3 regions of the Bifidobacterium fermentum genome follow, and region 1 is predicted to be linked to each of the others. Evidence: riboswitches for the same ligand, from Rfam matches in the RefSeq annotation. Region 1 holds a riboswitch; each other region holds the start of a gene.
What was found. Region 1 has a riboswitch for thiamine pyrophosphate ahead of thiD (bifunctional hydroxymethylpyrimidine kinase/phosphomethylpyrimidine kinase). Riboswitches for the same ligand answer to the same signal wherever they lie in the genome.
Positions count from the first base shown of each region.

Region 1 (3,098 bases):
GGCTATGGGATAGAGCTGCCACAAGGTGTATCTCTGCTGGAAACCGGATGCCAGCCGATGCACTGACTGATATCCGTCGACGATCTGTTCGAGGTACGAGGCGCCGAAAAGATGCAGCATCGCGAGGTCCTCTTCGCGATGACCTCCGTGAGCCGCAGGATCGATCAGAACCGCTTGCGTTTCTCCGCCATCTGCCGTCCACATCAGATTCCCACTCCATAGGTCACCGTGCACGCGGGATGGACCGTCATCCTTGGCCGCTCCCAGAAGATCGGGAAGAGCCTCGACGATCTCTTCGGTCAGGCGCAGGTCGCTCTCGTTGAGAGCCCTGCGGTCGATGCCCATGCGAACCATCGGGAGCAGACGGCCTTCGGCATAGTACTCTGCAGGAGTGTCCCAGGAGCCAGTGTCCATCGGAACCGGATCCTGCAATGGTCCGAAGTAGCAGGTTCCTGAGTAGTCGCGGGGAGCCGAGCCGAAATGGTCGGCACCTGCGTCGTGCATGTGTGCCAGCGCAGCGCCAAAGTCGTACGCGGCCTTGGGAGTCGGCGAGGTTGAGTCGACACGCTCGATGTCGAGATAGTCCCTGCCCCAGTCATACACGTCGACCACACGGGGCCCGCCTTGGGATTGTGCCTCTCCCAGCCATTTCAGGCCCTTTCCCTCGCATTCAAAGAAGCCGGCCGGAGCATGCGCGCGGCTTTTGCGATATGTCGCCATATTGGAACCTCCTTGGTAGTATTCTTACGTTCATTGTGGGCATTCTGCGCGACAATGAGCCCATGAGGACGCATTGCCTGCGGTATATGTATCCTTTTGATTTGGAATGTCCATATTCGTCAATCAGCAATACGAGGCTTTATGAATTTCTTCGAAGCGATTTTTTTCGGCATCATTCAGGGATTGACTGAATTCCTGCCTGTTTCTTCAAGTGCGCACATCCGCATCATTGGAGCTCTTCTCGGAGACGATCCAGGAGCCGCCTTCACCGCAATCATTCAGATAGGCACGGAATCCGCGGTTCTGCTGTATTTCCGTCATGACATTGCAAGGATTCTCTCCCATTGGTACCGCTGCCTTATCGGCACCAATGGCAAGGACATGCACAGCCGTCTTGGGTCTGGCGACAAGGATGCCTCCATGGGCTGGTACATCATCGTGGGCACCCTGCCGATAGTGATCGCAGGGGTGCTGTTCCAAAAGCGCATCGAGACGAGTCTTCGCAATCTGTGGATCACGGTTTCCGTGCTCATCATATTCGGCCTGCTGCTGTGGTACTTCGATGCGAAAAGCAGGCAGATCAAGACTCTTGATGACATGAACATGAAGGAAGCCGCGATCTTCGGACTTGGACAGATGCTTGCCCTTATCCCAGGCGTTTCGCGGTCAGGCGGTACGATCACCTTCGGCCGCGCCATGGGGTATACGCGCGAGGCGGCTGCCAGAGTCAGCTTCCTCATGGCTATTCCTGCCGTGTTCGGCGCCGCGGTCCTGGAAACCGTCAAGGCCTTGGGCGACGCATCCTCCGAACCTGGATTCCCTGGCTGGGGTGCCACGATTTGCGCGACTCTCGTGAGTTTCATCGTCGGGTACATGGTCATCATCGCATTCCTCAAGATCATTTCGACATTCTCGTACAAGGGCTTCGCCATCTATCGAATCGTCGTCGCCGTACTGGTTGCGATCCTGATGGTTTCCGGCGTGATTCTTCCCATGGCAGGGCCGCAGAGCTGACCAGCGGAAGGCTTGATTCCACCTTGCGTCGGTGAAGCGACGATTCCTAGGCCTCGCAGTCTTGTCTGTGTCGCGGGTTAGCTTCGAAGCGTCGCAAGTTGCAGGGGAACTCATTTCGAGTTGAGATAGGCATGTGCCTGACCCTTAGAACCTGTTGGTTAATACCAGCGTAGGGAGGAACGATGGTGGAGAACGCCACGGAACGAATCAATAATCCAGAGGCAGCCGGGCAAGGCCCGGTGATGGCCTCGTATGAGGGAACGCATTTGGTTCCCGTGCTGACGATCGCAGGATCTGACTGCTCTGGCGGTGCCGGAGTGCAGGCAGATGTGAAGGCCATGAGTGCCAATGGCGTCTATGCGGAATCCGTAATCACATCGGTCGTCGCGGAGAATACGGCGAGGGTCATCAGCGTCCAGAACATCGATGTGAAGATCATCAGGGATCAGATCGATGCCGTGTTCGAGGACATCGTGCCAAGGGCCGTCAAGATCGGCATGCTCGACAGCCCGCAAATCATGCATGCGGTCGCTGACAAGCTCGACCAATACAGGCCGGAGCATGTGGTGATCGATCCGGTCATGTATGCCAAGAACGGCGCCGCCCTCATGGATCCGGACTGCATCGATACGCTGATCGATACGGTCATTCCCCATGCCGATGTGCTGACGCCCAACATACCTGAGGCCGAAAGAATCTGCGGCATCGGCATCGATGACCTGGATTCCCAGCGAGAGGCCGCTCGGCTCATACAGAAGATGGGGTGCAGAAGCGTGCTGGTCAAGGGCGGCCACGCCCAAGGCGACGCCAAGGACATTCTGTTCGACGGCGAAGGATTCCACGAATTCACGACTGCGCGCATACCCACCAAGAACACCCATGGGACCGGATGCACCTATTCCTCGGCGATCGCTGCGCAACTCGCGCTCGGATATGGGCGGAACCAGGCGATTGCCCGGGCGAAGCGCTATGTGACCGTAGCGATAGAGCACGCGCTCATGCTGGGCAGGGGAAACGGGCCCACCAACCATTTCTGGGATGTATACGAGCATGGTCTTAAGGATTCCGTGGTCGGCGGCAGTCCCAGCCGGGACGTGGACGGCGAGTAGACGAACCAGTCATCAGTGAGCGCCTCGTCCAATTTCAATCACTTCTCAATTACTGCCCGCGAAGATGGCAGTAATGCAGCAGGCTATGTCAAGGAGAGACCATGCAGGGCAGATCCAGAATGACCGAGGAGACATCCTCGAGCATCGCAGCGAGTTCTTTCACGGCCGATTCCACCCCGGAGCGGTCAGACGCGTCGAAGTCCGTTTCTGGACCGACCTTGCCCAACGAGGGGAAGGCGGCGATCTTCGACCTTG
Region 1 is NZ_CP129683.1:141,562-144,659, forward strand. Features, by position in the region: gene QN062_RS00535 (fructosamine kinase family protein) at 1-720, opposite strand, end outside; gene uppP (undecaprenyl-diphosphatase UppP) at 862-1,734, shown strand; TPP riboswitch at 1,827-1,927, shown strand; gene thiD (bifunctional hydroxymethylpyrimidine kinase/phosphomethylpyrimidine kinase) at 1,917-2,843, shown strand.

Region 2 (3,098 bases), 510 kb from region 1:
TCTTTCCATCTGTATCGCAAAGCCAGTCCATGCTAGAATTGCGGGGATCGAAGACGCCAATCAGCTGGCATCTTCAGGGTGTCATCGACGACACGGCAGTATTTGAGGAGGGCTCCATGAAATCCGTTTATGTTACTGGTCCAGACATCAACTCCTGGAAGGAAATTCCACAACCATCCCCTTCGAGGCATGAGGTTCTTCTGAAGATGAAGGCGTGCGGGATATGCGGTTCGGATGCATTTTATACGCATATCGGAGGCATACCTCCACGTCAGGGCGCCACTCCCCTTGGCCATGAACCGGCAGCGGAGGTCGCTGAAATTGGCTCAGGCGTGAAGGGCATCGAGGTGGGAGACCATGTCGTCATAGACACGATGGCCTTCACCGATGGGCTCCTCGGCTCCGGCGGCGCCCAAGGTGCCTTGAGCGAATACGTGCTAGTGAAGGACTTCGAACCTGGAAAGCAGCTGCGTGTCATCGACAGAGCCGTTCCCTGGAAGGTCGCGGCTCTGAACGAGCCGATGGCAGTGGCGCTGCATGCGGTGAATCGCACGCATCCCAAGCCAGGCAACAAGGTGGTGATATTCGGTGCCGGGCCCATCGGCCTGGGTGCCTTGATGGGATATCGCCGCGAGGGAGCGTCCCACATCGTCGTCGTGGACGTGCAGCGGAATCGCCTGGACAAGGCTCTTGCCATGGGCGCCGATGCGGTCGTCAACTCGATGGAGGAAGATCTCGCAGAGCGTCTGGTTGAGCTTCAAGGTGACGGCTCGACCGCGCATGTGCGTGGCGTTCACCCTGGAACCGACATCTATCTTGATGCAGCAGGGGTTCCTTCCGTGCCCCAGTCCGTGGTGAAGCTGGCAAAGCATGGATCGACCTTCGGCATCGTCGCGGTTCACAAAAAGCCTGTCGAACTCGACTTCAGCACCGTGCTCGCCTCTGAGCTCACGATTGCCTGGTCCATGGGATACCCGAACGAAATCTTTGAAGTGACCGACGACATCATCGACAACTGGGATCAATACGCCAAGATCATCAGCCATACCTTCCCCTTCGAGAAGGCCTTGGATGCCCTTGAGACCGCGAAGACGCCCGGTACCGCCGAGAAGGTCGTCGTCACCTTCGACTGACGCTGCATGCTGCCATCGCCAGCTCGCCACCCCGCCCTGTCACGGCAGACGGAAGGTTGTGAGCTGGTGATATTTTTATGCCCTGACACGGGGTGCCGGATGTCCGGCTGAGAAAGACCCGTTGAACCTGATGCAGATAATGCTGACGAAGGGATGTCTTCATGCATATGGCCGTTCGTGCCGCACGCCATCGGATTGCCCTTCCTCAACCCGGCAATGCCGCTCAGGCCGAAACCATTGAAATCAGCCATGTTGTCAGTCATGCCTGGCTGATCCGAGGAAGGAACAGGGAATATGACGACTGCTTACGAGACATGCAAGTCAGCATGCAGCGAGGAATGGGATGCTGCGGTGAATCATCGATTCAACCGTGAGCTTGTCTCAGACACGCTCGACGACAAGGTTCTGAGGAAGTATCTGATTCAGGACTGGCAGTATACCGACGGATTCTATTCGCTGCTTGGGCAGGCGGTCGCATCGGCCGACCGGCTTGAATCGAAGATACGTCTGGGCAGGCAGCTTGGATTCATCGCCAATGATGAGGACAGTTATTTTCGCGACCGCTTCCGTCAGTTCAAGGTGACCCCAGCCGAGCTTGACAGGCCCACGCTCACGCCATCATCGGTGGGAATGGCCCGACTCTACGCCGACACTGTGGATACCCGAAGGTATGCGAACATACTTGCGGTGCTCTGCGTCGCAGAATCGCTGTATCTCGAATGGGCGCAGCGTTTGACGGACCAGGGCAGGGTTCTGCCACGCAAGGAGCAGAACCTCGGTTGGGTCAGGGTCCATCGGGAGGCTGGGTTCATCGAATGGGTTGACTTCCTGATCGATGAGCTGAACCGCGTCGGCGACCCGGACGACCACGCGCTGTCTGCCCGCTTCGCGAAGGCCACCCACTGGGAACTGGAATTTCTCAACGACGCGTACCGCTGATCGAAGGCAATCGCGCGGCTCAGAGGGTGAGCATCAATGTTTTTGGCACTTCCTCAGGTATCCAGGACGAAACGCGACGGGATTCCATGGTGAATACGCCACTTTTTGGTGTTCTGCCAAGCCAGATCGAGGACTCATATCTTCAACAGTGCCAAAAACTTAGCTGCATCGCAGAATTGGGCGCTATCATCTCGAAGCATGGTTCATGAATTCGCCTCAGGCACCGACATCAGTTCGATCGCCGATGCTGTCCGACAGATATTCCACACGATCTGGACTGCATCGCTTACCCCAGTACCCGCGCCGGACCAGCGTCTGTTCACGCTGCTGCTGCTCTTCTCGATTCTGGCTATCGTCATCTCTCCGGTGTGGAGCATCACCCGCAACGCGATAACCATCGCGCACGAAGGCGGCCATGCCGTCGCCGCGCTCATCTCGGGAAGGAGACTGAACTACATTCAGCTGCATTCCGACACTTCCGGCGTTACGGTCAGTTCGGGAAAGTCCTCGGGATTCGGGTACGCGCTCACCTGCTTCGCAGGATATGCGTCCCCCTCTCTGATCGGCATCCTCTGCGCCTGGCTCACCACCGCTGGGTATGTGACCGGAGCACTATGGATTCTGGTGCTGCTTCTGCTGCTGATGCTCACCCGCATCCGAAATGGATACGGGATTGTGGCGGTCGTGGCATCGATTGCCATCGTCGCCGGAATCTCCTGGGGAGCGGAAGCCGAGATCCGCTCAAGCGCCGCATACCTTCTCTCATGGTTCATGCTGCTAGGCGGCATCCGCCCTCTGATCGAACTGCAATCCATGCGTTTCAGAGGTCAGGGGCAGGGATCCGATGCCGACCAGATATCACGCACGACGGGCATTCCCGGACTTCTGTGGATCATTGTCTGGGCACTGTGGAATCTGCTGTTCCTCTGGATCGGCGCAACGTGGATGACGCAATCCTTCGGCGGCATCCACGCCGTCTGGGCCTCGCTGCTCAGCCTGATTACTGGCCTTCGCTAGCGGTGCGCA
Region 2 is NZ_CP129683.1:650,817-653,914, forward strand. Features, by position in the region: gene QN062_RS02620 (zinc-binding dehydrogenase) at 117-1,133, shown strand; TPP riboswitch at 1,212-1,304, shown strand; gene QN062_RS02625 (TenA family protein) at 1,428-2,072, shown strand; gene QN062_RS02630 (M50 family metallopeptidase) at 2,271-3,089, shown strand.
Region 2: linked by a shared signal. The riboswitch ahead of QN062_RS02625 (TenA family protein) and the one ahead of thiD (bifunctional hydroxymethylpyrimidine kinase/phosphomethylpyrimidine kinase) in region 1 are both predicted to bind thiamine pyrophosphate.

Region 3 (3,098 bases), 550 kb from region 1:
ACGCCATGACCGGCAGCGTGCAGGCGTTCACCGCGCCCGTCGACGGCGTCTACCAACTCGAAGCATGGGGAGCGAAGGGATATTCCAGCGGAGCAAGAATTTCCGTCGGTGCCTACACGGTTGGGAACGTGTTCCTTCGCAAGGGCATGGAAGTTTTCGTATACGTCGGCGGCCCTGCTAATGGGTTCAATGGAGGCAACAGTGGTGGTGGCGGTGCCACGGATTTCAGAATGCTAGGAGGCAACTGGGACGATGCTTTGGGATTGAATTCGAGAATCATGGTTGCTGGGAGTGGCGGTGGCATTTCGACATACGGGAGTTCTCACATCAATGCTGGCGATGGCGGTGGACTCACTGGCTTGATGGGATCGACGACCACCAACATACCGAGCCAGCAGAACATCTCTGCTGCGAATCGAAGCCAGGGTGGAAGCCAGACATCGGGCGGGGTGGGATCAAATGCCACAGTCGCATGGACTGGGGGTTTTGGTGTCGGCGGGACGGGCGGATATTATGGTGGCGGTGCAGGATGGTACGGAGGTGGCTGCGGTGGACAGGTAGGTGATTCACGTCTTGTGGGGGGTGCCGGTGGTTCCTCGTTCATCTCGGGCTATCCGGGTGCGGTCGCGCTGTCGGACACTTCGGCCGCGAACGCCGGCAATCCCAGGACGCACCGCCCTGCGACCGACTCTCCCGCCGACCGTGCCACGCAGGTCATCGATGGACGGGAATACCGGTTCACCAGCTATGCGATGAAGGCCGGAAACGAGTCCATGCCCGACTGGAGCAAGAGCGACGGCTCCCAGATGACCGGCAACGCGGGCGACGGCCACGCCCGAATCACCCTGCTCTAGACCGTTCCAGACCGCTCTAAACCGTTTCAAGTCTGCTCCAGACCGCTCTGGACGAGTTCTCACGCGGCGCTTGCAAGTTTTTGGCACTTGCCAAAGTACAAACCCCGATTTTCGGCCTGATCCGGTCGCAGGTATGCGGCTTCTGGGGCTTTGATACTTCGGCAAGTGCCAAAAACTCGCAAACCCGACTGCGAAGGGACGGCATGTGCCCACAACTGGTCATGTGCTGAGAAATGATGAGATGGTAATCGGTCATTGAGATGATAATGGGTTATGCATCCATGCAGCCGCACTGCCGCGCTACCGTCCAGACATGCGCTCATGCATTCATGAGTTCATGTGGCCTTTCGGCCGTTCAGCCTTGCGGCCATGAAGGGATACGAGCTTGGTCAGGGGATAGGTTATTATCGTTTTCAGACACGGGGGCTGTCCAGAACAGTGGATGGCTGAGATGAGGCGAAGCCTCGACCGAACGAACGTATACCGGGTAATGCCGGCGCACGGAAGTCCATCTTTCCCGTGCCTTTCGGGATATGCACATCAGAGATGCATACGAGAGAGATTAAGGCACATATCATGACATCGGCAATACAGAAGACCTCACACCCATCCCTGCGCTGGCGCGTGGTTGACATAGCGGTCGCATCCGTCATCGGCGTGGTCAGTTCACTGATTTTCTGGGCTGCTGCACTGCTGTGGAACGTCATTGGCACACCAATGGAGAGCGTCATCCCAGGGCTTTCAGGTCTTCTGAATGGTCTGTGGCTCTTTGCAGGTCCTTTGGCCGCAATCATCGTTCGCAAGCCTGGCGCCGCGGTCTATGCCGAAGTGGTCGCCGCCGTCCTCGAGGCGATCCTCGGCAACGCTTGGGGCATATCGACCCTCTACATCGGTCTGGTGCAGGGTGCCATGGCTGAAATCGCATTCCTCATCTTCATGTATCGCAGTTGGAACCTCGCAGTGAGCGCACTGTCTGGGCTTCTTGCAGGCATCGGATGCTGGGGATACACCTTCTTCACGAATCTCCAGGCCATCGACTGGGGTGGATCCTACGGCTTCATCAACCTGCTCACCACCATCATCTCAGGGGTCGTCGTAGCAGGAGTTCTGATGTGGAATCTCTACATCGCCATCGCACGGACCGGTGCGCTGGACCGCTTTGCATCGGGCCGTGACGTTCGTGGCATGACTGCCTGAACGGCTGCACCGACACATTCCATAACATTCACGACGAGAGAAGCAGTGGCGATTCACATGCAAGCAAGGTCTCATCAAACGGACGGCGGCACTGACCGGAATCAGACGGCAGACCGCGCCGCTTCACCGCGTTCCGACGCGGGACAGCCAGCCAGCGGGCACTCGTATGCCGCGGCAGGCGATGTCCGGGCAGGAGTCGCAGCCCCTCTGAGCTTTCGCAACTGGGGATATCGTCATGCCTCGCGCAGGAACTTTTCCGTGCGCAACTTGAACCTTGAGATTCACGCAGGGGAACGTGTGCTGCTGCTGGGTGCTTCTGGAATTGGTAAGTCAACGATTCTCGAAGGCGCTGCGGGACTCCTCGGGGTCGATGCCGTCGAGACCTCTCCGGTGAAGCCCATGAATTCGGATGTCGATTCGAATTCGGAAGGGGATGCCGTTCGTGACTCTGCGGCACCCATGTCTGAGTCAGGCGATCGTGCGACAGAGCTGCGCCAAGGCAGCAGCAGGCTCAAGGGGCAGGCCGGGCACCGGCAGGCCGGACAGGACGCGACTCAGCTCGTCGACAGTGACGGGGGCACGACCGAAGGGGCGATCCTTGTCGGAGGTCAGCCAGTCTCGGATGCACTGGGCCGGGTGGGGCTTGTGCTGCAGGACCCTGATGCTCAGGCGATATTCCAGAGACTCGGTGACAATGTTGCGTTCGGTCCAGAGAACATGAACGTTCCCAGGGCGCAGATATGGCAGCGCGTCAGGCAGTGCCTCCATGAAGTCGGCCTCGATGACGTGCAGCTGCACCGCTCGACGATGCATCTGAGCGGCGGGCAGATGCAGCGACTTGCCTTGGCCGGTGCGATCGCGATGCGGCCGGAGGTTCTGCTGCTCGACGAGCCGACTGCGAATCTCGACCCTGACGGGGTCGAGCAGATAGTCGCCGCGGTTCGCAAGGTCGTCCATGCGCAGCATTCGACGATGGTGCTTGTCGAGCATCGTGCCGAACCTTGGATAGACATGATCGACAGAGTCATCGTGCTGGGATTGGAACGA
Region 3 is NZ_CP129683.1:687,654-690,751, reverse strand. Features, by position in the region: gene QN062_RS02785 (glycine rich domain-containing protein) at 1-854, shown strand, start outside; TPP riboswitch at 1,264-1,377, shown strand; gene QN062_RS02780 (ECF transporter S component) at 1,431-2,051, shown strand; gene QN062_RS02775 (ATP-binding cassette domain-containing protein) at 2,109-3,098, shown strand, end outside.
Region 3: linked by a shared signal. The riboswitch ahead of QN062_RS02780 (ECF transporter S component) and the one ahead of thiD (bifunctional hydroxymethylpyrimidine kinase/phosphomethylpyrimidine kinase) in region 1 are both predicted to bind thiamine pyrophosphate.